3 regions of the Bradyrhizobium sp. SZCCHNRI20481 genome follow, and region 2 is predicted to be linked to each of the others. Evidence: predicted binding sites of a transcription regulator. Region 2 holds the regulator's gene; each other region holds the start of a gene.
The links. Region 2 encodes PhoB, which activates phosphate uptake and scavenging genes when phosphate is short. Its sites were predicted from a motif close to TGTCATNNANCTGTCAT; they were not measured.
Positions count from the first base shown of each region.

Region 1: QX132_RS24150 (DUF2794 domain-containing protein) is a predicted target of PhoB. The motif match lies at 3,675-3,691, and genes of this name have one in related genera.
Region 3: QX132_RS16015 (YbhN family protein) is a predicted target of PhoB. The motif match lies at 5,203-5,219, and genes of this name have one in related genera.

Region 1 covers NZ_JAUEUE010000015.1:143,213-153,167, reverse strand. The annotation lists gene QX132_RS24165 (ABC transporter permease) at 1-1,518, shown strand, start outside; gene QX132_RS24160 (Bax inhibitor-1/YccA family protein) at 1,783-2,574, shown strand; gene QX132_RS24155 (GNAT family N-acetyltransferase) at 2,727-3,254, shown strand; gene QX132_RS24150 (DUF2794 domain-containing protein) at 3,298-3,663, opposite strand; gene QX132_RS24145 (DUF1223 domain-containing protein) at 4,088-4,870, opposite strand; gene acnA (aconitate hydratase AcnA) at 5,059-7,776, opposite strand; gene ccmA (heme ABC exporter ATP-binding protein CcmA) at 8,000-8,629, shown strand; gene ccmB (heme exporter protein CcmB) at 8,952-9,620, shown strand; gene QX132_RS24125 (heme ABC transporter permease) at 9,714-9,955, shown strand, end outside.
Region 2 covers NZ_JAUEUE010000007.1:274,915-284,869, reverse strand. The annotation lists gene QX132_RS13995 (Dabb family protein) at 1-302, opposite strand, end outside; gene QX132_RS13990 (LysR family transcriptional regulator) at 407-1,336, shown strand; gene pstS (phosphate ABC transporter substrate-binding protein PstS) at 2,267-3,277, shown strand; gene pstC (phosphate ABC transporter permease subunit PstC) at 3,374-4,372, shown strand; gene pstA (phosphate ABC transporter permease PstA) at 4,376-5,257, shown strand; gene pstB (phosphate ABC transporter ATP-binding protein PstB) at 5,254-6,075, shown strand; gene phoU (phosphate signaling complex protein PhoU) at 6,106-6,822, shown strand; gene phoB (phosphate regulon transcriptional regulator PhoB) at 6,839-7,546, shown strand; gene QX132_RS13955 (trypsin-like serine protease) at 7,692-9,008, shown strand; gene QX132_RS13950 (HoxN/HupN/NixA family nickel/cobalt transporter) at 9,185-9,955, shown strand, end outside.
Region 3 covers NZ_JAUEUE010000009.1:14,167-24,121, reverse strand. The annotation lists gene QX132_RS16030 (NAD(P)/FAD-dependent oxidoreductase) at 1-462, shown strand, start outside; gene QX132_RS16025 (DUF2147 domain-containing protein) at 634-1,245, shown strand; gene QX132_RS16020 (hypothetical protein) at 1,913-3,859, opposite strand; gene QX132_RS16015 (YbhN family protein) at 3,956-5,047, opposite strand; gene QX132_RS16010 (ferritin-like domain-containing protein) at 5,432-5,938, shown strand; gene QX132_RS16005 (hypothetical protein) at 6,013-6,447, opposite strand; gene QX132_RS16000 (hypothetical protein) at 6,556-7,086, shown strand; gene QX132_RS15995 (YdcF family protein) at 7,173-7,760, shown strand; gene QX132_RS15990 (class I SAM-dependent methyltransferase) at 7,870-8,493, shown strand; gene QX132_RS15985 (universal stress protein) at 8,547-8,972, opposite strand; gene QX132_RS15980 (histidine phosphatase family protein) at 9,026-9,568, opposite strand; gene QX132_RS15975 (FAD-binding oxidoreductase) at 9,674-9,955, shown strand, end outside.

The DNA.
Region 1 (9,955 bases), on a different contig from region 2:
TTCGGCAACATCCTGCCGCTGCCCGTGATCCCGGCTATTCATCCGGACGAGCTGGCGCTGTCCTTCGTCTATGGCCTGCTCACCGCGCTCGCGTTCGGTCTGTGGCCGCTCGGGCGCGTGCGTGACGTGCCGGTGGCGGCGTTGTTCCGCGAGGCGGTCATCGCCGAATGGCACCGGCCGCGCTGGAGCTATCTGGTGCTGATCGCGGGCACCGTCGTGCTGCTGATCGCGGTGGTGATCGGCCTGTCCTACGACAAGCGCATCGCCGCGGTGTTCGTCGCGGCCGCCGCGCTGGTGTTCGTGCTGTTGCGCGGCATTGCCGCCGCGGTGATGGCGATTGCGCGCGCCCTGCCGCGCAGCCGCTTCCCGATGCTGCGGCTGGCGGTCAGCAATATCTATCGCCCAGGCGCGCTGACACCGTCCGTAGTGCTGTCGCTCGGGCTGGGGCTCGCCGTGCTGGTCACCATCACCCAGATCGACGGCAATCTGCGACGCCAGTTCCTGGCACAACTGCCGGAGCAGGCGCCGTCGTTTTTCTTCATCGACGTCCCCTCGGGCGAGGCCGACCGCTTCCGCGGCTTCCTCAAGGACCTCGCCCCTCAATCGGCAGTCGAAGACGTACCGATGCTGCGCGGGCGCATCGTCTCCGCCCGCGGCGTGCGCGCCGAGGACCTCAAGGCGACGACGGACACCGAATGGGTGCTGCAGAGCGACCGCGGCCTGACCTATACCGCCGAGATTCCCAAGGGATCCAAGGTCGTCGAGGGCGCGTGGTGGGGCGAGAACTACAGCGGCCCGCCGCTGGTTTCGATCGAGAAGCGGATCGCCGACGGTCTCGGCCTCAAGCTCGGCGACGACATCGTGGTCAACGTGCTCGGACGCGACATCACGGCGCGGATCGGCAACATGCGCACCATCGACTGGCAGGGGCTCGGCATCAATTTCGTGCTGGTGTTCTCCCCGAATGCCTTCAAGGGCGCGCCCCACACCCATGTCGCCACCCTGACCGAGGCGCGCTCCGATGCCGTCGAGGATGCGCGCGTCATCCGCAAGGTGGCCGACGCCTTCCCGATGGTGACCAGCGTGCGGGTCCGCGAGGTGATGGAGACGGTCGGCTCGGTCGTCTCCAACCTTGCGCTCGCCATCCGCGGCGCCAGCGCGGTGACGCTGATCTCGGCCATCCTGGTGCTGGGCGGCGCGCTGGCCGCCGGCCACCGCCACCGGGTCTACGATGCCGTGATCCTGAAGACGCTGGGCGCCACCAGGCTGCGGTTGCTCGGCGCCTACGCACTGGAATATCTGATGATCGGCTTCGCCACCGCCGCCTTCGGCGTCGTCGCGGGGTCGGTCGCCGCGTGGCTGATCGTGACCCGGCTGATGACCTTGAGCTTCGCCTGGCAGGCGGGCAGCGCCGCGCTGGTCGTCCTGACCGCGCTGATCGTGACGGTCGGCCTCGGTCTGGCCGGCACCCTGCTTGCGCTCAACCAGAAGCCGGCGACGGTCCTTCGGAATCTCTAGCGGCTTGCGCGCTCATGCCGCACGGTTAACGCGATTTATACGGCTGGGACGCGCGCGGAGCGACATTCAGCCGCGCGTGGACGCTTGCGGCGGATATGCTAGTTTCCCATCTAGGGAATGGGCTCAGAGACCTGCCAAAAGATGGCGATTTTGCCGATGACGCAAATTTAATATCTGTGGCAGTGGGTATGAGATAGGGTTTTTCGAGAACCGGCTAAAGGTCCTGCCAGGACCGGACTGCCGGGCAACCAACGGGAATCGACCATGTCGGACCTAGACCGCAATTATGCTTCACCCTTTGGCCGGGTGGCCGGGCGCGCCGATGCCGCGACCGTCGACGCCGGTCTGCGCGCCTACATGCTGCGCATCTACAATTACATGAGCATCGGCCTGGCCATCACCGGCCTCGCGGCGCTGGGCGTCTACATGGCGTCGGTGACCGGCGATCCGGCTGCCGGCGTATTCAAGTTCGGCAACGCGTACCTGACGCAGTTCGGCTACGCGATGTTCGTGAGCCCGCTGAAGTGGCTGTTCATCCTGGCCCCACTGGTCATGGTGTTCGCGATCTCGGCCGGCATCAACCGCCTGGCGCCGTCGACCGCGCAGATCCTGTTCTGGGTGTTCTCGGCCTTGATGGGCATCTCGCTGTCGTCGATCTTCCTGGTGTACACTCACACCTCGATCGTGCGGGTGTTCTTCATCACCGCGGCGACGTTCGGCGCGCTCAGCCTGTACGGCTATACGACCAAGCGCGACATGACCGGCATGGGCTCGTTCCTGTTCATGGGCCTGGTCGGCATCGTGCTGGCGAGCCTCGTGAACCTGTTCCTGGCGAGCTCGATGCTGCAGTTCATCGTCTCGGTGATCGGCGTGTTCGTGTTCGCCGGCCTGACCGCCTGGGACACGCAGCGTCTGAAGAACGAGTACATCTACGGCTACGCTTCCGCGGGCGGCGACATTGCCGAGCGCGCAGCGATCACCGGCGCCCTGTCGCTGTACCTGAACTTCATCAACCTGTTCACGCTGCTGCTGCAGCTGCTCGGACAGCGCGACTGAGCCAGCGGCTCACACGAGCGACCTTCGAAGCCCCGGCCTCACCGCCGGGGCTTTTCGTTTGCGCAAGCCAATTGCGACCGCGGCGCGGGCGCGACGGCAGCCATGCCGCGAGGCCGGATTGATCGCCGCGTCCGCTTTGGTATGTTTCCACCATGTCCGACATTGAGATCCGGCCCACCCGGGAGGCCGACCTTCCCACCATCACCGTCATCTACGGCCAGGCCGTCCGCGAGGGCACGGCCACCTTCGAGCTCGACCCTCCGGATCTGACGGAAATGACGCGCCGCTTCCGGGCGCTCACCGACGACGGCTTTCCCTATTTCGCCGCCCTGCTGGACGGAGAGGTGGTTGGCTATGCCTATGCGGGGCCTTACCGGCCTCGCCCGGCCTATCGCTTCACGGTGGAGAACTCGATCTATCTCGCCCCCGCCAGCCAGCGTCGTGGCATCGGAATGCGACTGATGCGGCGGCTGATCGACGCCTGTGAGGAGGGAGGCTTTCGCCAGATGATCGCCGTCATCGGCGACTCCGCCAATGCCGGCTCGGTCCGGCTGCATACCGCCTGCGGCTTCCAGATGATCGGCACCCACCCGAGCGTCGGCCTGAAATTCGGCCGCTGGCTCGATACTGTGATGATGCAGCGCCCGCTCGGGGCCGGGAGCAGCGACGTCCCGGCGTAAGCAACGCCAGTCGGAATGTCATGATCAGCCGGAGCGCGTGGGATCAGACCAGCGCCGGCTTCGGCGCGATCACCAGCAGCACGCGCTCGAGCTCATGACCGCGGCGCAGGATCAGGCCGGTGGCCGAGATCACGCTGTACATGCCCTGCTTGCGCGCCAGCCGCGGGTCCTTCTCGATGCGGTAGATCGGCACCTCGGACGCCCGGCGAAACACGGAGAAGACGGCCCGGTCACGCAGGAAGTCGATCGAATAGTCGCGCCACTCACCGTCGGCGACCATGCGGCCGTAGAGGTTGAGGATACGATTCAGCTCGAGACGATCGAACGTCACCCGGTTGGGCGCTGCGGCCGCGTTGCGCGCCGCCGCGCGGTTCTCGCTGGGGTCGGCATCCTCCGGAGTGAGGTTCATGAGCGTCCTCCTGTCATCTGTGTGACATGATCGCGCCAACCGCCGGAAGCCGCAAGGGGCCGTTTTCATTGTTGAAGTTCGGCCGTGCATGCCAACCGCGCGAACTCCGCGAACACGCAAGCGTCACGGGATCGTTAGCAGAATCATAATCGCGCCGTCTTTCCGCCCACCGACCGCCCCCGACCTTAGGCATAAGATTCATGTGCGTTGGCCCGGTCCTTTCGGTTCCGGATTCCTCAGCCCCCAGCCCCCCGGGGTCGTCAGGATCGGGTCCATTCACAAGTAAGGCAAAGGGCCAACGCAAGTTGGTCCTTTTGCTTTTTTGGCGTGAGCTGCACGGAACATGTTATGGCGCGCCTCCGTCCTATGGACGTGACGCGCCTTACCGCAGGTCAAGGGAAACGAAGATCAGGACGACCGAAGATCAGCGCTCGGGAGCACGCGCCGTTGCTGAAGCCCGTCCGACCAATGGCAACTCGGAAAAGGCGGCCCCGAGCATCGCGCCGGGGCGGTCGCGACTGCCGTCCTGCACATAGACGACGGTGCCATCGACGCCCTCGCGGGCGATCTTCTCCAGCGGCACGCTCCATCTGACCGGCGAACCATTCCAGTCACCCAGCTTCTGAAGACCGCGAACGACGTTGTAATAGGTCAGATCACGGCCGCTGTTCTCGCCGCGGCCGACCGAGATCGGGACCACCCGCGAGATCGAGCAGACCCAGACCTCGCCGTGCTTGCGCGGCATCTGGTCGTTGGCCGCGGCCACGGAGACAGTGAGGTCCTGGCCGTCGACCGACAGCCTCACCGGCACCGACATCACGCTGCCACCCTGGACGGTCTCCTCGATGGCGCCTTCGATCGCCTCGCGGTCGCTGCCGATCACATGCACGGAGCCGTTGACCACCGCCTGCGGCGTATAGACTTCGCGATCGCCACGCGCCCTGGAATAGGCCCGCTGCCGGGCCGTGAAGCGGGAGTCGGCCAGCGTGTCCTTCCAGCCCAGGTAGTCCCAGTAGTCGATCGGCAGGGACAGCGCGATGACCGAGGGATCTCTGGCGAGCTCGCCGAGGATCTTGTCGGCCGGCGGGCAGGATGAACAGCCCTGGGACGTGAAGAGTTCGATCACCGCACGCGGATCGGACGCAGCCGGCCGGACGAAAGCGATGACCGCACAGACACTCAGCGCCGCGCGCGACCACCACGACATCTGTCCACTCATCGTCACTGTCCTGTCTGGAACATGGTCCGCTGCGCCCTGCCGCGTCAATGATCTGCGAAGCCGCCCTCGTAGTTAATAGATTGCAAACGAAAAGGAGGCGGCCTTTGTCATAGGCCGCCTCCTTCATCACCCGCTACTCACTTCAGAGTGAGCCAAACTGTCGCGTCGCGCTTTGGTTAAGCAGCAAGCTTGCGCAGCACGTAGTGCAGGATGCCGCCGTTGCGATAGTAGTCCAGCTCGTCCAGCGTATCGATCCGGCAGAGCAGCGGCACCTGCTGCGCCGCCCCGTCGGCCGACACGATCTCGGCGGTCAGGGTTTGACGCGGCTTCAGGTCGCCCTGCAGGCCCTTGATGGTGACCTTCTCGTCGCCCTTCAGGCCGAGCGAGGACCAGGACGTGCCTTCCTGGAAGGTGAGCGGGAGCACACCCATGCCGACCAGGTTCGAACGATGGATGCGCTCGAAGCTCTGGCAGATCACGGCGCGGACGCCGAGCAGCCGGGTACCTTTCGCAGCCCAATCGCGCGACGAGCCGTTGCCGTATTCGGCGCCGGCGAACACCACCAGCGGCACGCCCTCTTCCTGGTACTTCATCGCGGCGTCGTAGATCGACATCTGCTCGCCGTCGGGCCAGTGCTTGGTCAGGCCGCCTTCCGGAATGTTGCCGTCGGCACCTTTGAGCATGAAGTTCTTGATGCGGATGTTGGCGAAGGTGCCGCGCATCATGATCTCGTGGTTGCCGCGGCGCGTGCCGTACTGGTTGAAGTCGGCCGGGCGGACCTGGTGCTCGCTGAGGAATTTACCGGCGGGCGAGGTCAGCTTGATCGAACCGGCCGGCGAGATGTGGTCGGTCGTGATCTTGTCGCCGAACAGCGCCAGCACGCGGGCCTCGACGATGTCCTTGATCGGCTCGGGCTCCTTCTTCATGCCGTCGAAATACGGCGGGTTCTGCACGTAGGTCGACGACATGTTCCAGCGATAGGTCTCGCTCTCGACCGTCTTGATCTTGCGCCAGTTGGTGTCGCCCTTGAACACGTCGGCGTAGCGCTTCTTGAAAATCGACGCCTTGACGAATTTCTTGACGAAGTCGTTGACCTCCTTGGTCGTCGGCCAGATGTCTTTCAGGTAGACCGGCTTCTTGTCCTTGCCGATGCCGATCGGCTCGACCGAAAGATCCTTGGTCACGGTGCCGGCCAGCGCGTAGGCCACGACCAGCGGCGGCGAGGCCAGGTAGTTGGCCTGCACGTCCGGCGAGACGCGGCCTTCGAAGTTGCGGTTGCCGGACAGCACGGCCGCCGCGACGACGCCGTTGTCGTTGATCGACTTCGAGATCTCCTCCGGCAGCGGACCTGAATTGCCGATGCAGGTAGTGCAGCCAAAACCGACCAGGTTGAAGCCGACCTTGTCGAGGTCCTTCTGCAGGCCGGAGTTAGCCAGATACTCGGCGACCACCTGGCTGCCCGGGGCGAGCGAGGTCTTCACCCACGGCTTGGCCTTGAGGCCCTTGGCGGCGGCGTTGCGGGCCAAGAGGCCGGCGCCGATCAGCACGCTCGGGTTCGAGGTGTTGGTGCAGGAGGTGATGGCGGCGATGACGACATCGCCATGGCCGATGTCGAAGTCCTTGCCCTCAACGGGGAAGCGCTGCGCGGCATCGCTCTTCTTGTACTCGCCGGCCAGCGCGGTGGCGAAGCCCTCGGCCACCGCCGGCAGGGCGATGCGGCCCTCGGGACGCTTCGGACCAGCCATCGACGGCACGACGTCGGCGAGATCGAGGGTCAGCGTCTGCGTGAACACCGGGTCCGCCGACTTGGCGGTGCGGAACAGGCCCTGCGCCTTGGCATAGGCCTCGACCAGCGCGACGCGCGGGCCCTTGCGGCCCGAGGTCTTGAGATAGTCGATGGTGGCGGCGTCGACCGGGAAGAAGCCGCAGGTCGCGCCATATTCGGGGGCCATGTTGGCGATGGTCGACTTGTCGGCGACCGAGAGATGGTCGAGGCCGGGCCCGAAGAACTCGACGAACTTGCCGACCACGCCGAGCTTGCGCAGCATCTGGGTGACGGTCAGCACCAGGTCGGTCGCGGTCACGCCTTCCTTCAACGCGCCGGTCAGCTTGAAGCCGACGACGTCGGGCAGCAGCATCGACAGCGGCTGGCCGAGCATGCAGGCCTCAGCCTCGATGCCGCCGACGCCCCAGCCGAGCACGGCCAGACCATTGACCATCGTGGTGTGCGAATCGGTGCCGACCAGCGAATCCGGATAGGCGACCTCGAAGGTGCCCTTGGTGCGGCCGACGGTCATCTTCTCCTTCTTGGTCCAGACGGTCTGCGCGAGGTATTCGAGGTTGACCTGGTGGCAGATGCCGGTGCCGGGCGGCACGACGGAGAAGTTCGAGAACGCCTTCTGGCCCCACTTCAGGAATTCGTAGCGCTCCTGGTTCTGCTTGTACTCCTCGGCGACGTTCTTGCCGAACGCCTTGTTGTCACCGAAGTAGTTCACGATCACCGAGTGGTCGATGACGAGATCGACCGGCACCAGCGGGTTGATCTTCTCGGCATCGCCGCCGAGCTTCTGCATCGCGTTGCGCATCGCTGCGAGATCGACCACCGCAGGCACGCCGGTGAAATCCTGCATCAGCACGCGCGCCGGACGGAAGGCGATCTCGTGCTCCAGCGACTTCTTGCGCAGCCATTTCGACACCGCGACAATGTCGTCCTTGGTGACGGTGCGGCCGTCCTCGTTGCGCAGCAGATTCTCGAGCAGCACCTTCATCGAATAGGGCAGCTTGGAGATGTCCTTGAGACCGTTCTTCTCGGCTGTGGGCAAGCTGTAGTAAATGTAGCTCTTCGTTCCGACCTTGAGGGTCTTGCGACACTTGAAGCTGTCGAGCGAGGTCATGCGTGGAAATCCCAATTGATCTGTATACCCGGAGGGGGTATTTAAGAACCGTCAGCGCGAGGCGCCGGATGGCTTGCAGCGGGCGATTGTGTGCTGCATCAAGGTCGGGCTTATAGAAGCTTTCTAACTGCGCCGCCACAGCCACAAGCAAGCCGCGACGTGGCATCACCCACAAATTCTCACGCGCTAGCCATCAATTTCGTAAGGGCTGTCACGACGGGCCATGCAGCTTTCTCCAACACTGTCTCCGAAACTGTTCGGCCGCGACGTCAGATGCGTGCGCGGCGGCCGCGAGGTGTTCGCAGGACTTGCGTTCGAAGCGCTCGCGGGCGAGGCGCTGGCGGTGACCGGACACAATGGTGCGGGCAAGACATCACTGCTGCGGCTGATCGCCGGCCTACTGCTGCCGGCGGGCGGCTCCATCGCCATCGAGGGCGGCGAAGGCGAGTTGACGGTGCCCGAGCAGGCGCACTATCTCGGCCACCGCGACGCGCTGAAGCCGGCGCTCAGCGTGCGCGAAAACCTGACCTTCTGGGCCGAATTCCTCGGCGGCGGCGTCACGCGGCCGATCCCCGACTGTTTGGCGGCGGTGGGCATCGCGCACGCCATCGACCTGCCCGCCGCCTATCTGTCCGCCGGCCAGCGCCGCCGCCTGTCGCTGGCGCGCCTGCTGGCCGTGCCGCGCCTGCTGTGGCTGCTGGACGAGCCGACCGCCGCGCTCGACATCGCCGGACAGGCGATGTTCGCCGGCCTGATGCGCGAGCATCTCGCTGGCGGCGGGCTGATCGTGGCCGCGACACATGGACCGCTCGGCATCGCCACGCGCGAGCTGCGGATCGGGGAGGCTCGATGATTCCCTCTCGCCTCTTCGCAGTCCCACCCACCGCTCTCTCCGTTCCCTCCCCCCTTGTGGGGGAGGGTCAGGGAGGGGGGTGCCCCACGACGCGCTCTAACTTGTTTGACGAGATTCGGTCGCACCAACCAACGTCCCATCGGCGCGCCGACCCCTCCCCCTTGCGGGGAGGGGTCGGGGGTGGGCGTCCACAACGGCAGCGTCACCCGGAGCCACCCCCCTCCCCAGCCCTCCCCCACAAGGAGGGAGGGAGCGCAGTTTGCGGGTGGAGGGAGCGTGGCTCACCATCTGCCATCAAGCAATCAGCCAAGGCCCTCCCCGCATGACCGCGCTCGGTGCCCTCATCCGCCGCGACATCCGGATCGCGCTGCGCATCGGCGGCGGCGCGCTGATCGGCGTGCTGTTCTTCCTCACCGTCGTGGTGCTGATGCCATTCGCGGTCGGGCCGGATCTGGCGCTCCTGACTCGGCTCGGCCCCGCCATCCTCTGGCTCGGTGCCCTGCTCTCCAGCCTGCTCACCCTGGACCGGCTGTTCACCGCCGACCACGAGGACGGCTCGCTCGACCTGGTCGTGATGAGCCGGACACCGCTGGAGCTGGCCTGCGCCGCCAAGGCGCTGGCGCACTGGCTCGCCGCCGGCCTGCCGCTGGTGATCGCGACGCCCGTGCTCGGACTGCTTCTCAATCTCGACGCCACCGCCACCGGCGCCGTCGCGCTGACGCTATTGGCGGGCACGCCTGCCCTGACCTTCATCGGCATGATCGGTGCGGCGCTGGCGGTGACCATGCACCGCGGCGGGCTGCTGCTGGCGGTCTTGGTGCTGCCACTATCGATCCCGGTGCTGATCTTCGGCGTCGCGGCGTCGCAGGCGGCCATCGTCGGTCCGCTTCCGTTCGGGGCGCCATTCTCGATCCTGTGCGCATTGTCGCTGGTGAGTTTCGTGATCGGCCCGTTCGCCGCTGCGACAAGCTTGCGGAACGGGCTGGATTGACCCACCGCCCGCCGAGGTTTGACCATGATCAACTCTTACCTGGTGGCGCCGTGCTGATTGCCTGCAACCGCTTCCGCCTTTAACAAGGGTCTCATGTCGCTGATCGACCTTGCCAATCCCACCCGGTTCCTCGGCCTCGCCGCACGGTTGCTGCCGTGGCTGGCGCTGGTCACGACCGCGCTGCTGGCTGCCGGCCTGTACCTCTCGGCGCTGGCGCCCGACGACTATCAGCAGGGCGCGACCGTCAAGATCATGTTCATCCACGTGCCCAATGCGTGGCTGTCGATGTTCGTCTGGGGCGTCATGAGCATCGCCTCGCTCGGCACCCTGGTATG
Region 2 (9,955 bases):
GGATAGTCGACCTGGAAGCGGCCGATCCTGAGGTCGCCGAGCTCCTCGCGGACGCGCAGGTGCTCCGGATGCGACGCATAGGCCTTCAATGCGGCGCTGCTGGCGAATTCGGAGAACAGGACGACGTCGCAGGCATAGTCGACGTCGCTGACATCGAGACCGACCTCGATGTGGGTCAGGCCGTCGATCCGGCCTTTCAAACTCTCGAACAGGGTCTTGACCTTGAGCCGGGCCGCGGCGCGCTCGGCAGCCGTTTCGGCGCGCAGCCGCCACATCACGATGTGCCTGATCGGCCCCGTCATTCGTGCGTTCCTCACCTGTGCTTGGTCTTGTCGGACGATTTTGCCTTGCAGGAAATGGAAATAAAGGACAAAAATTGTAACTCTGTTTTCCGCTCAGCGTAACAATGGACCGTCTGCTCCAACTCGAGGTGTTTTCCAAGACGGCCGAGCTGGGCAGCCTGTCCAAGGCCGCCGAGTCCCTGCGGATGTCCAACGCCGCGGCGAGCCGGCATCTCAGCGCGCTGGAGGAACGGCTCGCGGTGCGCCTGATCGAGCGCAACACGCGCCGGCTCTGGCTGACCGAAGCCGGGCAGGAGCTGCTGCAGCGCTGCGGCCCGCTGCTCAACGAGCTGGCCGAGGCCGAGGACGCCGTCAGCGACCGCGCGCTGTCGCCGCAGGGCATGCTGCGCGTCACCAGCTCGCTGTCGTTCGCGACGATCTATCTCGCGCCGATGCTGCCGGCGTTTCGCGCGATGTATCCAAAGCTGAGCCTGCAGATCATCGCCGCCAACCGCTACCCGGATTTCATCGAGGCGGGCATCGACGTGGCGATCCGCACCCGCGAGCATGAGCCGGACTCGGGCATCGTCGTCCGCCGCATCGGGCAGATGCGGCGCGTGCTGGCGGCCGCGCCGTCCTATCTCGCGAGCCGTGGCTGTCCCGTCGTTCCCGGCGATCTGGTGCGCCACGACATGCTGATCTACAATCTTGCCAATGATCCGTATTCCCTGTCCCTGCGCAACGGCACGACAGCCCAGAGCATTCGGATCGCGCCGACGCTCGACAGTAATGACGGCCAGGTGATCAAGGGCGCCGCGCTTGCCGGGCTCGGCATCCTGATCCAGCCGCTCTACATCGTGCAGAGCGACATTCTGGCCGGCCGGCTGGTGCCGGTCCTGCTCGACTGGGAGTTGCCGCTCTTGACGATGAACATCGCCTACCAGAACCGCGTCAGGCTGCCGGCCAAGATCAGGGTGTTCGCCGATTTCCTCGTCGATCACATCCGGACCCATTCCGACCCGGGAATCTGGATCGAGCCGCCCAAGCCGGATTGAGCCGATGCCCGCGTGCGGGGGAGGGCGGATCATGTTCTGAGAAAAATAATTACCTTGCTATTTTTCGGAAATCATGGTCTCCTGCGTGCATCCCGCCTCGAGCAGAGGGACGTACGCGTCGTCACGAACGTGGAGGTGGGCTGCGATGGACGTGACGGCTGTGCCAGACGAGCGCAGGCGGCGCGGACGGCGAAGTCGTGTGGTCCTGGCCTCTCGACGCTGAGGTCAAGTCCGTGGTCGTTGCTTGACGGCACGCGCGGGCGATGGGGGCAAGAACGCCGATCCCCAGGGAGAGCACGAAGGACACCGTTAACACCGTCGCGCGGGGAAGGCCGGGTCTGTCCGGCTGTACCTGTGGTACCTGCCGCCTGCATTCTTTTGAGCAGGCGGGCCACGGGCCTCAGCCGAGGTCCGGCCTTCCTCGCGCCCTCTCATGATCAGGAGGGACACGACGAACCCACACCTCGGGCCTCGTAGGCCGCGGGAACGCACGCGCTCATCTCCATGGCTGCTCATGTCGCCAACCCAATCCCCGGTGTCGTCCCGGACAAGCGCGCACAGCGCGCCGATCCGGGACCCATAACCCCAGGGCGCAGACGGGCATCCAGTACGCCGCGGCGTCTCGGCGGATCATGGCCGCCGGTGGTATGCTGGTTCGCCCGCCCGCGCGGGCGATGACGGCGGTGATGGTCTGTCCTCGGGGGGGAGCGACGCTCGCACGGACGCGAGGTGCCGCAGCCCGCCGCAATATGTCGGTTGGCCCGTAGAAATTCGGATTTGGATCGAAAGATCAATACTTATCAACGGCTTGTGACTGTCATCCGACTGTCATCGAACCTTTATAAAAGCCACACTGAGGCCCCGTAAAGCGGCCGGGGAAGCGCAATCGGGCGCAGATGGCGCTTCGCTTCCCAAGCATGGAGACCAGCTATGAATTTCGTCAAAGCTATCGTCGCTGCCGGCTTGGTCGCCGCATCGACGTCGGCCTTCGCTGCCGACATTACCGGTGCGGGCGCGACGTTCCCGTTCCCGATCTATTCCAAGTGGGCGGACGCCTACAAGAAGGAGACCGGCAACGGTCTGAACTACCAGTCGATCGGTTCTGGCGGCGGCATCAAGCAGATCCAGGCCAAGACCGTGACCTTTGGCGCCACCGACGCGCCGCTCAAGGCCGAGCAGCTCGAGAAGGACGGCCTGGTGCAGTGGCCGATGGTGATGGGCGGCATCGTGCCGGTCGTCAACCTCGAGGGCGTGAAGCCGGGCGAGATGGTGCTGGACGGCGAGACGCTCGCCAACATCTATCTCGGCAAGATCACCAAGTGGGATGACGCCGCGATCAAGAAGCTCAACCCCAGCGTCAAGCTGCCGTCCGATGCGATCGCCGTGGTCCGCCGCTCCGACGGCTCGGGCACGACCTTCAACTTCACCTACTACCTCTCCGAGGTGAGCGCCGACTGGAAGAGCAAGATCGGCTTCAACACCGCCGTCGAGTGGCCGGTCGGTGTCGGCGCCAAGGGCAACGAGGGTGTGTCCGGCAACATCGGCCAGACCAAGAACTCGATCGGCTATGTCGAGTACGCCTATGCCAAGCAGAACAAGCTCACCTACACCGGCATGATGAACAAAGCCGGCAAGACCGTGCAGCCGACCGTCGAGGCCTTCCAGGCCGCGGCCGCGAATGCCGACTGGGCCAAGGCCCCCGGCTACTACGTGATCCTCGCCAACCAGCCCGGCGACAAGTCCTGGCCGATGACGGCGGCGACCTTCATCCTGATGCACAAGGAGCCGGCCGACAAGGCGGCGTCCGGCGAAGCCATCAAGTTCTTCAAGTGGTCGTTCGAGAAGGGCGGCAAGATGGCTGAGGAGCTCGACTACATCCCGATGCCCGACAGCGTCGTGAAGCTGATCGAGAAGACCTGGTCGGCCGACATCAAGAGCTGAGCTGGACGTATCGAAAATCCCCTCTCCCGGCCTCCGGGGGAGGGACGCTACCGGGGTTGCGGCGTGTCCAAGGAACAGGGGGCAGAATTGGCAGAGATGGCGGTTCAGACCGAAGTCAGCGATATCGCGGCCGCTGCCGGACCCTATGACCGGGCACGCGCGCTCAACGCCTTCAAGCTCGGCGACGTGACCTTCTATTGGATCACGCGGCTGTCCGCGATCTCCGTCCTGTTGATCCTGGGCGGCATCATCCTGTCGCTCATCGTCGGCGCATGGCCGGCCATGAGAGAATATGGCTTCGAATTCCTGTGGACGCGGCGCTGGGCGCCGTCGGCCGATCCGCCGGTGCTCGGCGCGCTCGGCCCGATCTACGGCACCTTGGTCACGTCCTTCATTGCGATGCTGATCGCCATTCCGGTCGGTCTGGGCATTGCGATCTTCCTCACCGAGCTGTGCCCGCAATGGCTGCGCCGTCCGATCGGACTTGCCATCGAGCTGCTCGCCGGCATTCCCTCGATCATCTACGGCATGTGGGGCTTCTTCGTGCTGGGGCCGTTCCTGGCCTATACGTTCCAGCCGTTCATGATCAATCTCTGCGCCGGCATCCCCGTGCTGCAGGACATCTTCGCCGGTCCCCCGTCCTATCTCAGCCTGTTCAACGCCTCGCTGATCCTGGCGATCATGGTGCTACCGTTCATCACCTCGATCTCGGTCGACGTGTTCAAGACCGTCCCGCCGGTGCTGAAGGAAGCCGCTTACGGGGTCGGCTGCACCACCTGGGAGGTCGTGCGCAGCGTCGTCATTCCCTACACCCGCGTCGGCGTCATCGGCGGCGTCATGCTGGCGCTGGGCCGTGCGCTCGGCGAAACGATGGCGGTGACCTTCATCATCGGCAACTCGTTCCGGATCTCATCCTCGATCTTCGCGCCGGGCACCACGATCTCGGCCGCCATCGCCTCCGAATTCCAGGAGAGCGACGGGCTGCACCAGTCGAGCCTGATCCTGCTCGGTCTGCTGCTGTTCGTGCTCACCTTCTTCGTGCTGGCGAGCGCGCGGCTGATGCTCATGCGGCTCGAAGCCAAGGCGGGAAGATAAGCCATGTCCAGCGCTGACACGCTTACACTCGATGCGCAGGTCAATCCGATCTATGCGCGCCGGCGCCGCAGGGACATCGTGATCCGCGGCCTCTGCGTCGCCGCCGCGATGTTCGGCGTCACCTGGCTGGCGTTGATCCTGTTCACGCTGTTCTATAACGGACTCGCCGGCCTCAGCCTGCAGGTTTTTGCCGCCGACACGCCGCCGCCCGGCTCCAGCGAAGGCGGCCTGCGCAACGCCATCGTCGGCTCCTTGATCATGACGATCATCGGCGTCGGCATCGGCGCGCCGCTCGGCCTGTTCGCCGGCACCTATCTCGCCGAATACGGCCGCAACGACCGCCTGACCTCGGTGATCCGCTTCATCAACGACATCCTGCTGTCGGCGCCCTCGATCATCATCGGCCTGTTCATCTATGGTGCGGTCGTGGTGCCGATGGGCGGCTTCTCGGCACTCGCGGGTTCCCTTGCATTGGCGGTCATCGTGATCCCGGTGGTGCTGCGCACCACCGAGGACATGCTGCTGCTCGTGCCCAACCCGCTGCGCGAGGCGGCGTCTGCGCTCGGCCTGCCGCGCTCGCTGGTGATCCGCCGCATCGCCTATCGGGCGGCGCGCTCGGGCCTCATCACCGGCGTGCTGCTTGCCACCGCCCGCGTCGCCGGCGAGACCGCGCCTCTGCTGTTCACCGCGCTGTCGAACCAGTTCTGGAGCCTCAACCTTTCCAGGACGATGGCGAACCTGCCCGTCACCATCAACAATTTCGTCCAGAGCCCTTATGCCTACTGGAAGCAACTGGCCTGGAGCGGAGCCCTTCTCATCACTCTGGCCGTGCTCGCCCTGAACATCGGTGCACGCATTCTCGGCGCCGAGAGGAACACCAAATGACCGAACTGTCCGTCTCCGTCAGTCAGCCCAATCACGCTCTTCACGGCAAGGCGCTTCCGGATGCGCCGGCCAAGGTGACCGCGCGCAACCTCAACTTCTACTACGGCGACCATCACGCGCTGAAGAACATCAACCTGTCGCTGGGCACCAACCGCGTCACCGCGTTCATCGGCCCGTCCGGCTGCGGCAAGTCCACGCTGCTGCGCATCTTCAACCGGATGTACGATCTCTATCCGGGCCAGCGGGCGACCGGGCAGCTGATGCTCGACAACACCAACATCCTCGATCCCAAGCTCGATCTGAATCTGCTGCGCGCCCGGGTCGGCATGGTGTTCCAGAAGCCGACGCCGTTCCCGATGACGATCTACGAGAACATCGCCTTCGGCATCCGCCTCTATGAGAAGATCTCGAAGTCGGAGATGGACGACCGGGTCGAGAAGGCGCTGCGCGGCGGCGCGCTGTGGAACGAGGTCAAGGACAAGCTCAACGCCTCGGGCCTGTCGCTGTCCGGCGGCCAGCAGCAGCGACTGTGCATCGCGCGCACCGTGGCGGTCCGGCCGGAGGTGATCTTGTTCGACGAGCCGTGCTCGGCGCTCGATCCGATCTCGACCGCCAAGGTCGAGGAGCTGATCCAGGAGCTCGCCGAAAACTATACGATCGCCATCGTGACGCATAACATGCAGCAGGCGGCGCGCGTCTCCGACAAGACCGCCTTCATGTATCTCGGCGAGCTGATCGAGTTCGACGACACCAGCAAGATCTTCACCTCGCCGAGTGATCGGCGGACCCAGGATTACATCACCGGCCGGTTCGGCTGACGCCGACGACATTGTCTTCAGGAGATCATCATGGCCAGTGAACATACCGCCAAGGCGTTCGACAGCGATCTGCAGGACCTCACCCGTCTGGTATCGGAGATGGGCGGCCTCGCGGAGCGGCTGATCGTCGATTCCGTCGATGCGCTGGTGCGGCGCGACATCGCGCTCGGCCAGAAGGTGGTCGCCACCGACGCCGAGGTCGACAAGCTGCAGCGCATCATCGAGGAGCGCGCCGTGCTCACGATCGCCCGTCGCCAGCCGATGGCGGTCGACCTGCGCGAGATCGTCGGCGCGATGCGCGTGGCGACCGATCTGGAGCGCATCGGCGACCTCGCCAAGAACATCGGCAAGCGCGTCGCGGCGCTGGAGAGCGACTTCCATCCGCTGAAGCTGATCCGCGGCCTCGAGCACATGACCGATCTGGTGCAGTCGCAGGTCAAGACGGTGCTGGACGCCTATGCCGCGCATGACCTGCCGGCGGCGATGACGGTGTGGAAGGGCGACGAGGAAGTCGACGCCATCTGCACCTCGCTGTTCCGCGAGCTCCTGACCTACATGATGGAGGATCCGCGCAACATCTCGTTCTGCATCCACCTGATGTTCTGCGCCAAGAACATCGAGCGCATCGGCGATCACGCGACCAACATCGCCGAGACTGTATTCTATATGATCGAAGGCCAGCAGATCATGGACAAGCGCCCGAAGGGCGACATGACGAGCTTCGCGACGACGATTCCCGGTAACTAAGAGAGACGGTTCAGACATGGGCGCCCGAATTCTGGTGGTGGAGGACGAGGAGGCGCTGACGACGCTGCTGCGCTACAACCTCGAGGCCGAAGGCTACGAGGTCGAGACCGTGGCGCGCGGCGACGAGGCCGACACGCGGCTGAAGGAGCGCGTTCCGGATCTCGTCGTGCTCGACTGGATGCTGCCGGGCCTCTCCGGCATCGAGCTGTGCCGCCGCCTGCGCGCGCGCTCCGAGACCCGGCAACTGCCGATCATCATGCTGACGGCGCGCGGCGAGGAGAGCGAGCGCGTGCGCGGACTCGCCACCGGCGCCGACGACTACATCGTCAAGCCGTTCTCGGTGCCGGAGCTCCTGGCGCGCGTGAAAGGCCTGCTGCGGCGGGCGAGCCCGGAGCGGCTGGCGACCGTGCTGTCCTATGGCGACATCGAGCTCGACCGCGAGAAACGCCGCGTGGCGCGCTCGGGGCGGCCGATCGATCTCGGCCCGACCGAATACCGCCTGCTCGAATTCTTCCTCGAGCACCCCGGCCGCGTGTTCAGCCGCGAACAGCTGCTCGACAGCGTCTGGGGCCGCGACATCTACATCGACGAGCGCACCGTCGACGTCCATATCGGCCGCCTGCGCAAGCTGCTCAATCCCGGCCGCGAGCAGGACCCGATCCGCACCGTGCGCGGCGCCGGTTATGCGCTCGATGATCGCTTCGCCAAGAGCGAGCAGGTGTAAGGGCGATGGGCGTGAGGATGAAGAAGGTGTGAGGCGCGAGCGGGCCCGATTGAGGAGATCGCGGTCCGCTTTCCGCCACGCCGCCGCCGTCTTGATCGTGTCTGCTTCGTGGCCCGTCACGATGTTTCGGTCCCAGCGGACGCCCTTGATCAAGACCATCATCATATCTCTTGTCATGCTGCTCGGCAGCTTGGCGGGCGCCACGGCCGCCGAGCTCGAAGACGCGGTCGCGGCGGCAGGCAACGGGCAGCATGCGGCGGCGATGCGACGGCTGCTGCCGCTGGCCGCCAAGGGCGATGCGCGGGCGCAGTTCGACGTCGGCTTCATGCAGGCGTTCGGCTGGGGCGTGCCGCGTAATCCGAGCGAGGCGCTGGCCTGGTACCGCAAGGCCGCCGATCAGGGGCTCGCCGTCGCGCAACATTATCTCGGCATCGCCTACGTCAATGGCGAGGGTGTTGCCTCCAACTACGGCGAAGCCAGTCGCTGGTTCAGCCGCGCCGCGGCGCAGGGCTTCGCCCAGTCGCAATACATGCTCGGCCTGATGCTGCTCGACGGCCGCGGTGTGAAACAGGACGTCGTGCAGGGCTATGCCTGGCTGGTGATGGCGGGCCGTAGTGGCGTGCGATCGGCCGGCCGCGACGTGCAGCGGGTCAGGTTGACCGAGCCGCAGCGCGTCCAGGCCCAGAGCGCCATTGCGTCCTGGCAGCCGAAACCGGAATCGGCGGATGCGGGCATTGCCACTCCGCGTCCGGAGCAACTGCTCGGGCTCGATCGCCACATCGGCGAGGTCGTCGATCCCACCTCCTGGCCGGCGTCGTCGATCGGCGTCGTCACCGTCGCGCAATACTCGAGCGGCGGCTGGTGCACCGGCACCCTGGTGGCGCCGCGCGTCGTGCTCACCGCCGCGCATTGCGTCTTCAACGGCGTGGCGCAGGTCAGCCCCGGCAATGTCCGCTTCCTGGCCGGCATGAACCGTGGCACGCCGGCGGCATCGTCGGTCGCCGACAAGCTGATCGTGGCGCCCGATTTCGTTCCGACCCGGCACGACAGATGGTCGCTCGACCGCTCGCCCGCCGATTGGGCGCTGATCGTGCTGAAGGATGCTCTGCCGTCGAAGCCGGTGGCGGTCAAGGCGCTGACCCGCGAGGAGCTCGCGGCTGCGACCACGGCCGGAACCATCTCCGAGATCGGCTATGGCCAGGAGCGGCGCTATTCGCCGACCGGCCAGCGCAATTGCAGCGCCGGCATGACCGGGGATGCCCGGCTGTTGACAGTGCATTGCCTGGCCAATTTCGGCTATTCGGGCTCGCCGATCCTGGCCGAGGTCGGCGGGGAGCCGGCCGTGGTCGGCATCTTCTCGGCGTTCCACGAGGAGACCCGGCTGATGTTCGCCGCCCCCGCGAGCCAGTTCGAGGCGGTCGTGCGGCGCGAGATCGCGGCACAGAGTGCCTCGGCGCGGTGAGGGAAGGAGGGGGCGAGAGGGACGAGGTCCCCGCCGCTGGTCATGATCTGTGCGTGACTGGATAGCGGGTTGCCAAGCGAGAGGGCAATCCGGGAAGCGCCGCCCAGGTTTTCCTGCAGCTTTTGCCTGCAGCGGGGGCTTTACCGAACTGGCCTGGCTCTTGCTATAGTCCGAGTATGACGATTGTTCCAATTGATCATCCTCGGGCCGCGCGGCTGCTGTGGTGGCGGTCGCAGCCCGGCCGGACCGTCGCGCTCGTCGCCGGGCTGGTCGCGGCCAACGCGCTCGCCTGGGCCTGGGCGTTCGCGCTCTATGCCGACCGCCCCGCCATCGTCGGCACCGCGATGCTGGCCTGGCTGCTCGGACTGCGTCATGCGGTCGATGCGGATCACATCGCGGCCATCGACAACGTCGTGCGGAAGCTGGTGCAGGACGGTAACCCCCCGCGCGCCGCCGGCCTCTATTTTGCGCTCGGCCACTCCAGCGTCGTCGTCATCGCCACCATCGTCGTGAGCCTCATCGCGGGCGCGGACCTCCTGGATGAAGAGGGTGCGATCAGGACGATCGGCGGCGTCGTCGGCACGTCGGTATCGGCCGGCTTCCTGCTGCTGATCGCGTTGGCGAACCTCATTCTGTTCGTGAACCTCTGGCGCCGCACGGCACAGCCGCAGTCCGAGATGGAAACCGCCGGAAGCCCCGGACGGGGCATCCTCATCCGCCTGCTGCGCCCCGTGCTCCGCCTGGTGGGACGCGCCTGGCACATGTATCCGCTCGGCTTCCTGTTCGGTCTCGGCTTCGACACCGCGAGCGAGATCGGGCTTCTCAGCCTGTCGGCGACCGAGGCTGCGCGCGGCGCGAGCCTCGCCCATGTGCTGGTATTCCCGGCGCTGTTCGCGGCTGCGATGGCCACCGTCGACACCGCCGACAGCATGCTGATGGTCGGCGCC
Region 3 (9,955 bases), on a different contig from region 2:
CGCGCGGCGCCGCACAGCGTCGAGCAGATGCGCGCGCTCGTGGCGAGCGGCAAGATGGATCTGCGCATCGGTCAGGTGACGGCGCTCGAAGGTGCGAACGGTCAGCTTTCCGCGGCCACCATCAAGGGCAACGACAATGCGGTCGAGACCGTGCCGTGCGAGATGATGCTGCCGTTCTTCGGCCTGACGATGAAGCTCGGCCCCGTTGCCGAGTGGGGCATCGCTCTCGAGCACAATCTCATTCCGGTCGAGACCTCGGCGTTCGAGACCTCGGTGCCCGGCATCTTCGCGATCGGCGACATCAATACCTATCCCGGCAAGATCAAGCTGATCCTGTGCGGCTTCCACGAGGGCGCGCTGATGGCGCAGAAGGCGCACCGCTACGTGTATCCGGAGAAGCGGCTGGTGTTCCAGTACACGACGTCGTCGTCGAGCCTGCAGAAGAAGCTCGGCGTCAACTAATTGCTCGGAAGCGTGGAACCCGGCGCCGCCGGACCAACTCAAATGTGAAGAAATGTTTCCTGCGCGTGCCGGTTTCACCGGCGCGCCAGACCTGTTATGGGCTGGAACGATGCACGAAACGGCCGTACTGTGCGGCCATTCATTTTGTGACTTGGTCAAGGTGAGATGATAATGCGCAATGCGTTTCCCCGACTTCGGCTGGCGCCTGGTGTGACGAAGCTCGCGATCGGCGCGCTCGTCGTTGCCGGTGCTCTGCTGACGCGGCCTGCGCTCGCGGCTGAGCCGACAGCGGCCGGTCTGTGGCAGAAGGTCGAGGATGGCAGGCCCGTCGGCTGGTTCCTCTTCATCGACCACGACGGCGTGTTCGAGGGCGTGATCGCCAAGACGTTTCCGCGCCCCGGCGACAATCCGAACGAGGTCTGTTCGAAGTGCAGCGATGACCGCAAGAATGCGCCGGTGCTCGGCATCTCCTTCGTGCGCGACATGAAGCGCGAGGGCCTGAAATACGAAGGCGGCAACGTGCTCAATCCGCGCGACGGCAACATCTGGAAGGCCAATATGCGGGTCAGTCCGGACGGGCAGACGCTGATCCTGCACGGCTATCTCGGCATCTCGCTGTTTGGCAAGGACGAGACCTGGACCCGTCTTCCAGATACCAACATGGCCCAGATCGACCCCGCGATCCTCGCCAAATATCTGCCGGCCCAGGCGACCACGGCAACCGGCCCCGCGACCAAGCAGGCGCCGCCGCCGATGATGAAGAAGCCGGCGCCGACTAAGTAGTTCGCCGCCGAACTGCAGCTTGGTGGTCGTTGTTAAGCGACACACCATCGTGATCTCGCGGCGCATGGCGTCCGAGTTTTCAAGCTGAACGCGACCCTCTCGAGCGAGAGGGCGCAGGGAATGCCGGGTGAGGGCCTCACCCATGGCCCGCCTGCTAAAAAAATGCAGGCGGCAGGAACCACAGGTAAAGCCGATCAACCGGCATTCCCTGCGCGATGTTTGACGGCTTATACGTCCTCTCCCCGGGGACCGGCTGTCTTGCCCCCGTCACGAGCGGATCATCACCACCGCTCGCTTGGCATCAGCATCGGGATGCCAGGACCCTACGACTTCACCGTGCGCCGCCGCTCGTTCGTCGGCATGATCGGATCACGCTGCGACCGGTGGCGCCCACCGCGTCCCGCACTCCACGTTCGTGACGACCGCGAACCGCCCCTCTCATGAGCACGGGATGCGCTCATCAGAGCATGATTTCTGGAAAAAAGAAACAGGAAATTTTGTCACGAGGCGGCCGGACGCAGTCATCGACCTGGAATGGCGGGCGAATTTCGTCCTTTTGCGGCAGGCCGTTTCGGCGCAATCGACGGACTCCGCTCGCGACCGAGACGCAACGTCGAGCCGACGGGCGACTCGGTGCATCGGCGGTGAGCCGATCGTTGGCCGCGCGCTACTGCCGCACGACTCCCGCTGGCGGCAGCGGCTGGCTCGTGACGTTGGGCTCGGCCGCATCGAGGTTGAGCACCTCTGCTGCGGCCGGAAACGCGGCATCGGCCATGGCGGCGTGGCCCTCGGCGGTCGGATGCACGGCGCCGCCATAGACGGCCGAGAGCACGCCCCAGCTCGCATCGTGGATGTCGGAAGGCTGCATCGCCGCGGGCAGCCCTTGCGGATAGGTCATCGCCGAGAAGTAGCTGTCATTGGCGTCGCGGATCCAGCGCGCGCGCGGCAAATAGGGGCGATATTCGCTGGCGCCGCGGCCGCACAGCAGCGGCTCGTTGGCGGCGCTGACGATGTTCGGATCGAAGCTGGCGCCGTCGGCCGAAAAGCATTCGCGGTCGAACGGCGGATCCTGCGTCGAGCGGGCGCAGAAGCCGTGATCGGCAAACGCGGCCTGATGAGCATCGACGAAGGTCATGCGGTCGGCCTGCGGATCGCGGCACAGAACTCCCGCGGTGCATTGCGCCAGCCCGCGCAGCGACGGCAGGAACTCGTTCTCGACGAAGCCCGCGACCTTGGCGAGCCGCTGCGGATTGGCATTGAACGACGGATGGACCTCGAAGCCGGCCGGGCCGCCCGGGCAGGGCGTGCCGGCACGGCTCAGCGCCGGATTGCCGTAGGAGGTGTAGATGACGTGCGAGAGGTCGCCGACCAGCGGCTTCAGCGCCTCGCGCAGCTTGGCAAAGCCCTGCGGCAGGTCGCTCGCCAGCTCGCTGCGCGATTCCTCCACCGAGCCGATCACGCCGGAGCGCTTGAACAGGGTGCGCTCGGTCGGCGTGTCGACGATGACGTCGGCGACGAGGCCGGAGAAGTTGATGTCGTTGGCGCCGATCGACAGCAGAATCAGGTCGAGCTTGCGGTCCGGCTGGCGGCGCTTGGCCGCGGTCAGCGCCTCGCGGAGTTCGCCGAGCTGGCCGTTGACGCCGCCGGCGCAGGTCGCGACCGAGCGGCCGGGCGTGCATTCGCGCGCGCGCTGGCTGCCGAACAGGCCGTCGGCGATGGTGGCGCCGGTGCAGGCGAGCGGCAGGTAGGTGACCGCGACGTGCGGATAGCGCACCGCGAGCGCCAGCGCCGTGCGGGTCTGGTAGCTGTAGAGCGAGCGGTGGCAGGCAGCGTTGAGCCAGACCGCGCTGTATTTCTGCCAGTTCTGCAGCGTGTCCGGCGCCTCGCAGGCGCGGCCGCCTTTGAAGCCGGCGCGGCTCGGCCGATAATATTGCGCGGTCGGGCCGCCGAGATAGGAGCGGAAGCAGAAGCCGTCGTCGGCGAGCGCGATCGGGCGGTCCGGATTGCCCTCGCCGGAGGCGATGCTGTCGCCGAGGCCGGCGATCAGGACGTCGCGGACCTGGATTCCGGTCGAGACCTGCCGCGTGCCTTCGGGACTGGCGACATCGACGGATGCCACGGTCTGGCGGCCGTAGCGGACGCGCAAATTGACCGGCTCGGCGCAGTCGAAGGTCGAGGTCTGCGGCCCGTCGCCGTCGTCGAACGACCAGGCACAGGTGGCGCCGACCGGCACCGGGCCGGTCAGGCGCACGGTGACCGGATGGTCGAGGGGTGTGAGATAGCTTTCCTTGACGTTGTCGCGCGTGCACGGCTCGTTGACGCGGCCGGCGAGGTCGATGCAGAGCCGGTTGACGACGTTGCGGGCCCAGCCGCGGCCGTCGCTCTGCACTCCCAGCGCCTGCTCGGCGGCGAGGATGGAGCGGTCGCGCGTGCTCTCGGTATGCAGCAGGAAGTCGCGCTCCTCGCGGAAGAGACGGAAGCGGTTGCGCACCTCCCAGCTGATCTGCAGCGGCGCTGCGCCGAACTGCGCGGCCGCCTCGGTGACGGCGAGAGGGGCGAGCAGGCCGGCCAGGACGCAGGCGGCGAGCAGCGGACGAGGGGGCATTCGGGTCATGCGCAAGGATTCACGTCAGCGATGGGGCGGAAATAAGAGGATCGCACGCGAGTTCAACCGGTCGAGGGTCGAACCGTCCGCGAGAGAAGTTGCTGCTCAGCGCTGGGAGTGGCGCTTGATGCGCTGGGGAACCGCAGCGGGTGCCGCGGCCGCGGCGCGCTTGGCGGCGACCTCGTCCTCGCAGGCGGCGTTCAGCCGGCGCCGCTCCTGCCACGGCTTGACGACGTTCATCCAGAGCTCCCTGATGCCCATGATCGAGATCGCGATGGCGAAGGGGATCACGAAATAGAGCACGCGGAAGACGAGCAGGGTGGCCAAGAGCTGCTCGCGGCCGAACTGCGGCAGCGCCACCAGCATCGCGGCATCGAACACGCCGATGCTGCCAGGCGCATGGCTGGCAAAGCCGAGCAGGGTGGCGAGGATGAACACCACCGACAGCGACAGGAAGTCGATCGGAGGATCGGCGGGGACGAGCAGGTACATCGCCAGCGCGCAGAAGCCGAGGTCGACGACGCCGATCAGGATCTGCACCAGCGTGAGCTGCGCGGAAGGCAGTACCACCTTCCAGCCGTTCTGGCCGAGCTGCCGGCGGTTCTTGCCGGCGGTCAGCCAGCCGAGATAGGCGAAGATCGCCCCGAGGATGCCGATCGCGATCAGCTGGTTCATCGCCGGGGGCAACTGGTCCATCGCGGTGGCGGCGGCCGGATGCAGGGTCATGCCGATGCCGAGCACGAACAGGTTGCCGAGCCAGAAGGTCAGGCCCGACAGGAAGCAGATCTTGGCGACGTCGATCGCGGACAGGCCGTAGTCAGAATAGATCCGGAACCGGATCGCGCCCCCGGTGAAGACGGTGGCGCCGATGTTGTGGCCGATCGAATAGCTGGTGAAGGCGCTCATCGCTGCGATGCGATAGGGGACGTGTTTCTTGCCAATCGTTCGCAGTGCAAAATAGTCATAGAAGGTCAGCGTGCAGAACGCGCCGATCACACACAAGGCCGCGAGCGCGATGTGACCGAGCGGGATTTCGGTGAGCGCCGTCAGGATGACACCGGCATCGACGCCCTTGAGCGTGCGCACGAGCGTCGTGATCGCGAAGGCGATGATCGCAAGGCTCGCTGCAATCCCCAGCCGCTTCCAGCCGATCCATTTCTTGAAGCCACGCGAGAGCGTGGTCAGCAGGCGCTGCATTCATCCTCCCGGCGGGGCGGTACTAGTTCTTGGAAAAGAGGCGAAACCATTGGTCGATGGAGGCGGGCAATTCGTGACAGCCTGTTCCTTATGCTAAAATGCGCGCCTTGTGCAGTCCTTGACACAGCTCAGCTCCGACCCATGCGGCGCGGGTCTGTCACACTCCAGTCACATGGCTGGCGACCGCCTCAGTTCGGTCCAATTGGTTACGCGCGCGGTTCACGAGCAAACCTGGCCCTCTGCGACCGGTTCCGGCCGGCAGGGCCGGTTGCGCCGGAACAACCGCGGTGGCCGCCGGTTAGCGCCCCGCGGGCACAGCGAACATGGCGACGATCGGTCGGGGAGGGACCTGCCATGTTCCCGAACCAAGAGGACATGAGGCAAATGGGACTGTTCACCAAGGACATCAAGACGATGAACGATCTGTTCGTTCATCAGCTGCAGGACATCTATTACGCCGAGAACCAGCTCGTCAAAGCGCTGCCGAAGATGGCGGACAAGGCGACGGATCGGAAGCTCAAGCAGGGCTTTCTGACCCATCTCGATGAGACGAAGACGCATGTGACGCGTCTCGAGCAGGTGTTCAAGATGCACGGCATCGCGGCCAAGGCGGTCGACTGTCCGGCGATCGACGGCATCATCGAGGAGGCCGAGGAGGTCGCCGGCGAGGTCGACGACAAGGCCGTGCTGGACGCAGCGCTGATCAACGCCGCCCAGGCGGCCGAGCACTACGAGATCACGCGCTACGGCAGCCTGATCGCCTGGGCCAAGCAGCTCGGCCGCAGCGACTGCGCCGCCGTGCTGCAGAAGACGCTCGACGAGGAGAAGGCGACCGACATGAAGCTGACCAAGCTCGCCGAGAGCGGCGTCAACCTGCGCGCCGCGAGCTGATCGCGTCACCAGTCGATGAGACAAAACGCCGCGCGGACATCCCGCGCGGCGTCGTCGCATCCGGATGCCGCGCGTCAGCTCTTACGCAACGCGAAATTGGCGCCGCAGAACGCCATCAGGGCGCCGAGGCAGAGCGCGGCGAGGCCGGCCAGCACACCTGAGGCCGACGGCACCGGGCTCGGGCCGGAGATCGCCTGGCCGATGCCGGCCAACATCAGTACGCCGACCACGACCAGGAAGTTGCGCATCCGCTGCGGGATCTCGCCCGACACCGCGCTGTGCATGATGTTGGCGATGAAATAGCCCGAGGAGAAGCCGACGGTGGCGATCAGCCACCAGGCGATCGCCGATCCGGCCGGCATGAAGGCGCCGCTCTCGGTCTGCCACAGGCCGCCGAGATCGAGCCCGTAGCGGGCGCCGAGCATGTGCACGGCCAGCGCCAGCAGCACGCCGGCGGCCATCGCTCCGGCCAGGATCAGGTGGCGCGGAAAATAGATCGTTTCGCTCATGCTCCGTTTGTAGGATAAGGCGCGCGCCACACGCAACAGGACCGATCCATTTCCCAGGACATCACCACAGAAGGCCATGACGCGATCCGCTACGCCTACAAGGCGTCGTTGATCGGCGCCGCGCAGCAGTTCGAGCTCACGGGGCAGGGCCTGTCGTGGCGGTTCGCCGGCCGCACCGGCCTGTGGCCGTACGCCGACATCGCCGCGATCCGGCTGTCCTACCGGCCGGTGTCGATGCAGGCGAAGCGTTTTCGTGCCGACATCACCCATCGCGATGGCCGCAGGCTGAGCATCATCTCGACTTCCTGGCAGACGGCGGCGTTGATGGCGCCGCAGAGCGAGGCCTATCGTGCTTTCATCCTCGGCCTGCATGCGCGGCTCGCCTCGAGCGGCAGCAACGCGCGGCTCACGGCCGGCCTCGGCCGCTTCACCTACGGCGCGGCGCTAGCCGCGATTGCGCTGTTCGCGGTGGCGATGACCGGGCTTCTGGTGCGTGCGCTCGTCATCGCCGAATGGTCGGGAGCGTTGTTCCTGATCGGCTTCGCCGCGCTGTTCGCCTGGTATGTCGGCGGCTTCATCACCCGCAACAGGCCGCGCAGCTACACGTTCACGGATATTCCCGGCTCGCTGCTGCCGTGATCACGCGGCGTCATCGCCGGTCATCGAATGTGAGCGCGCGACAGCGCCGCGTCATGCCAGGATGAGCCGACGTTGGGAGAAGAACGATGCAGGATCGCGCGCTGCGCAGACCGGATGACGCCGAGATCGCCGCGGTCAACGCGCGGCATTTCGCCGATACGCCGCTGCGGCCGGCCGATCTCCTGTTCGTGTTCGGGACCCGCGTCGACGAGGAGCTGCGTGCCGAGACGGCGGTGAAGCTGTGGCAGCAGGGCTACTTTCGCCACGCCATCGTCAGCGGCGGGATCACGCCGGGCGCTGATCTTTCGGAGTGTACGCTGATCAAGGCCGCCATGGTGAGGCGCGGCATTCCGGCCGAGCGCATCCTCGAAGAGCACCACGCCACGAATACCGGCGAGAACGTCGCGCTCGCACTGCCGGTGATCGAAGCCGCGCTCGGCCTCGCCAATGTCGGCAGCGTGATCTGCCTCGGCAACAGCTGGACCGCGCGGCGCTACGCGATGACCCTGCAGCGGCACTGGCCCGAAGTGGAGAAGATGCTGCTGACGGTCGATAGCTTCAGCGTACCGCGGCAGTTGTGGCACACCGATCCGGAGTTCCGCCGCCGCGTGCTGAGCGAATGGGACAAGATCGAACCTTATAAGGCGAAGGGCTTCATCGCGGAGTGGCCGTGATCGACTCGGCGCGTGCTCGCACTTCGATGACAACAGCGTCCATCGGGTCTCATGGCAGACTTTGGTGGTCATTCCAGATGGGGCATCTGGCCCCTGCAACGGAGTTTCCATGAACCAAGGTGCAGGCCGTATTGTCGCCCACTACGAGCACCATGCGCTGTCGTGGGACGCCGACCGCCGCGCGGCTGCCTGGACTGACAAGCCTCCCATCGAACGCTTCCTTGCGTGTCTCCGACCGGGCGCAACCGTGCTCGATCTCGGCTGCGGGGGCGGTGTGCCGATCGCAGCGCACATTTCCGGACAGGGGTTGTCCGTCACCGGCGTGGACGGCTCGCCGACGATGATCGCACTTTGCCGAACGAGGATGCCGGATCAGGAATGGATCGTCGCCGACATGCGGTCGTTGACCTTAGGTCGGCGGTTTGACGGCGTGCTGGCCTGGGACAGCTTCTTCCATCTTGGGCACGATGACCAGCGACGAATGTTTCCAGTCTTCGCGGCCTGCACGGCTTCGGGCGGCATTCTGATGTTCAACGCAGGCCCCGCACATGGTGAAGCCATCGGGTGCTATCGCGGCGATCCGCTTTATCATGCGTCTCTCGATCCATCCGAGTACGCGGCGCTGCTTCGCGACAATGGTTTCGAATTGATCGCACATTCGGTTGGCGAGCCAGCGAACGGCGAGCGTAGCTTCTGGCTTGCTCGCGCGGCTGAGGCTGGTCCGACCGTCTGACTCACGGCTCGGTCAAAGCGGTCCGACATGCGAAGATGCGGTGATCTGCCGCCTCACGGCCTCACCACCAGCACCGAGCACTTGGCGTAGCGTACCACGTGCCCCGCGTTGCTGCCGAGGAAGTAGGTCCGCATCGCCGGGCGGTGCGAGGTCATCACGATCAGGTCGGCGTTGACCTTGGCCGCCTCCTCGAGGATCTCGTGATAGATGCCGCCCTGGCGTACCGTGTAGCTGATGCGCTCGGCCGGGATGCCGGATTCGCGCGCCACGATCGACAGCGCTTCCTCGGCGGTCTCGCGCTGCTGCGCATCGAAATCGGCCGGGACGTATTCGGCGAGCATCACCGGCGTCATCGGCATCACGTTGAGCAGATGCACCGTGCCGCTCCAGGTCTGCGCCAGCGTGGCCGCGGTGGCGATGGCCGGCTTGGCGAGGTCGGTGTCGGCCAGATCGATCGGCACCAGAATCGAGTTGAACATCGAAGGTCCTCCTCTCTCTCCGCCGGCATTACGCGCCGGCCCCGACCTGTCTGTCAATCGACCGAGCCGTGCTTGAGCAGTTTCGGCGTGATGAACCTCAGCAGGTTGCCGCGGGCGAAGCTCACATCGCCCCAATCGTCGGTGTCGAAATCGAGCACCGCGAGTCCCGCGGTCGGCATGTTGCGCATCAGCTCGTGGCGGGCCTCGGAATCGCCCTCGCCGGTCAGCGCCAGCGCCAGCTCGTGCATGCCGGGATTGTGCCCGACGAGCAGGAGCTGCTTCGGATCATGCGCTGCCGCAAGGCGGATGTGATACAGGATCTGCATCGGCTCGGCGCCGTAGAGCTCGGGAACGGACTCGACCTGCGGGGCCGGGACACGGTCCTTCATCGCCGCAAGCGCGAGGTCCCAGGTCTGCTGCGCCCGAACCGCGGTCGAGACCAGCACCAGCTCCGGCACCGGCGGGTGGCTGGCGATGAAATCGCCGATCATGGCGGCATCCTGGTGCCCGCGCTCGTCGAGACGGCGGTCCTGGTCGCGGCCGGTCGGCGCGTCAGTCTCGGTCTTGGCGTGGCGCAGCAGCATCAATCGGCGCATGGAATTCCGTCTCGAATCGTTCAGGCTGGGTCAGCCTCTACCACGTCTCTTTATCGCCATTAAAAGCGTCATGACGTCCGGCGCAGGGTTCGCTAAGAAAACGCCATGAGCGAGACTTCCACAAGCATGAACGATGACGCCGATGCCGCAGGTGCACACGGCCGCACCAGGTTGAATTTCGACCTCGATGTCGACGTCTGTGTGGTCGGGGCGGGATTGGCCGGCTTGACGGTGGCATTGTGCGCGGCCCGGCAGGGGGCGAGCGTCGCGGTGCTGGAAGGTCGCCAAGTCGGATGGAACGCATCCGGTCACATGATCGGCACGGTCATGCCCGGGTTCGACCTGCCGCTGCCGGATCTGATCGAGCGCGTCGGGCTCGCGCATGCG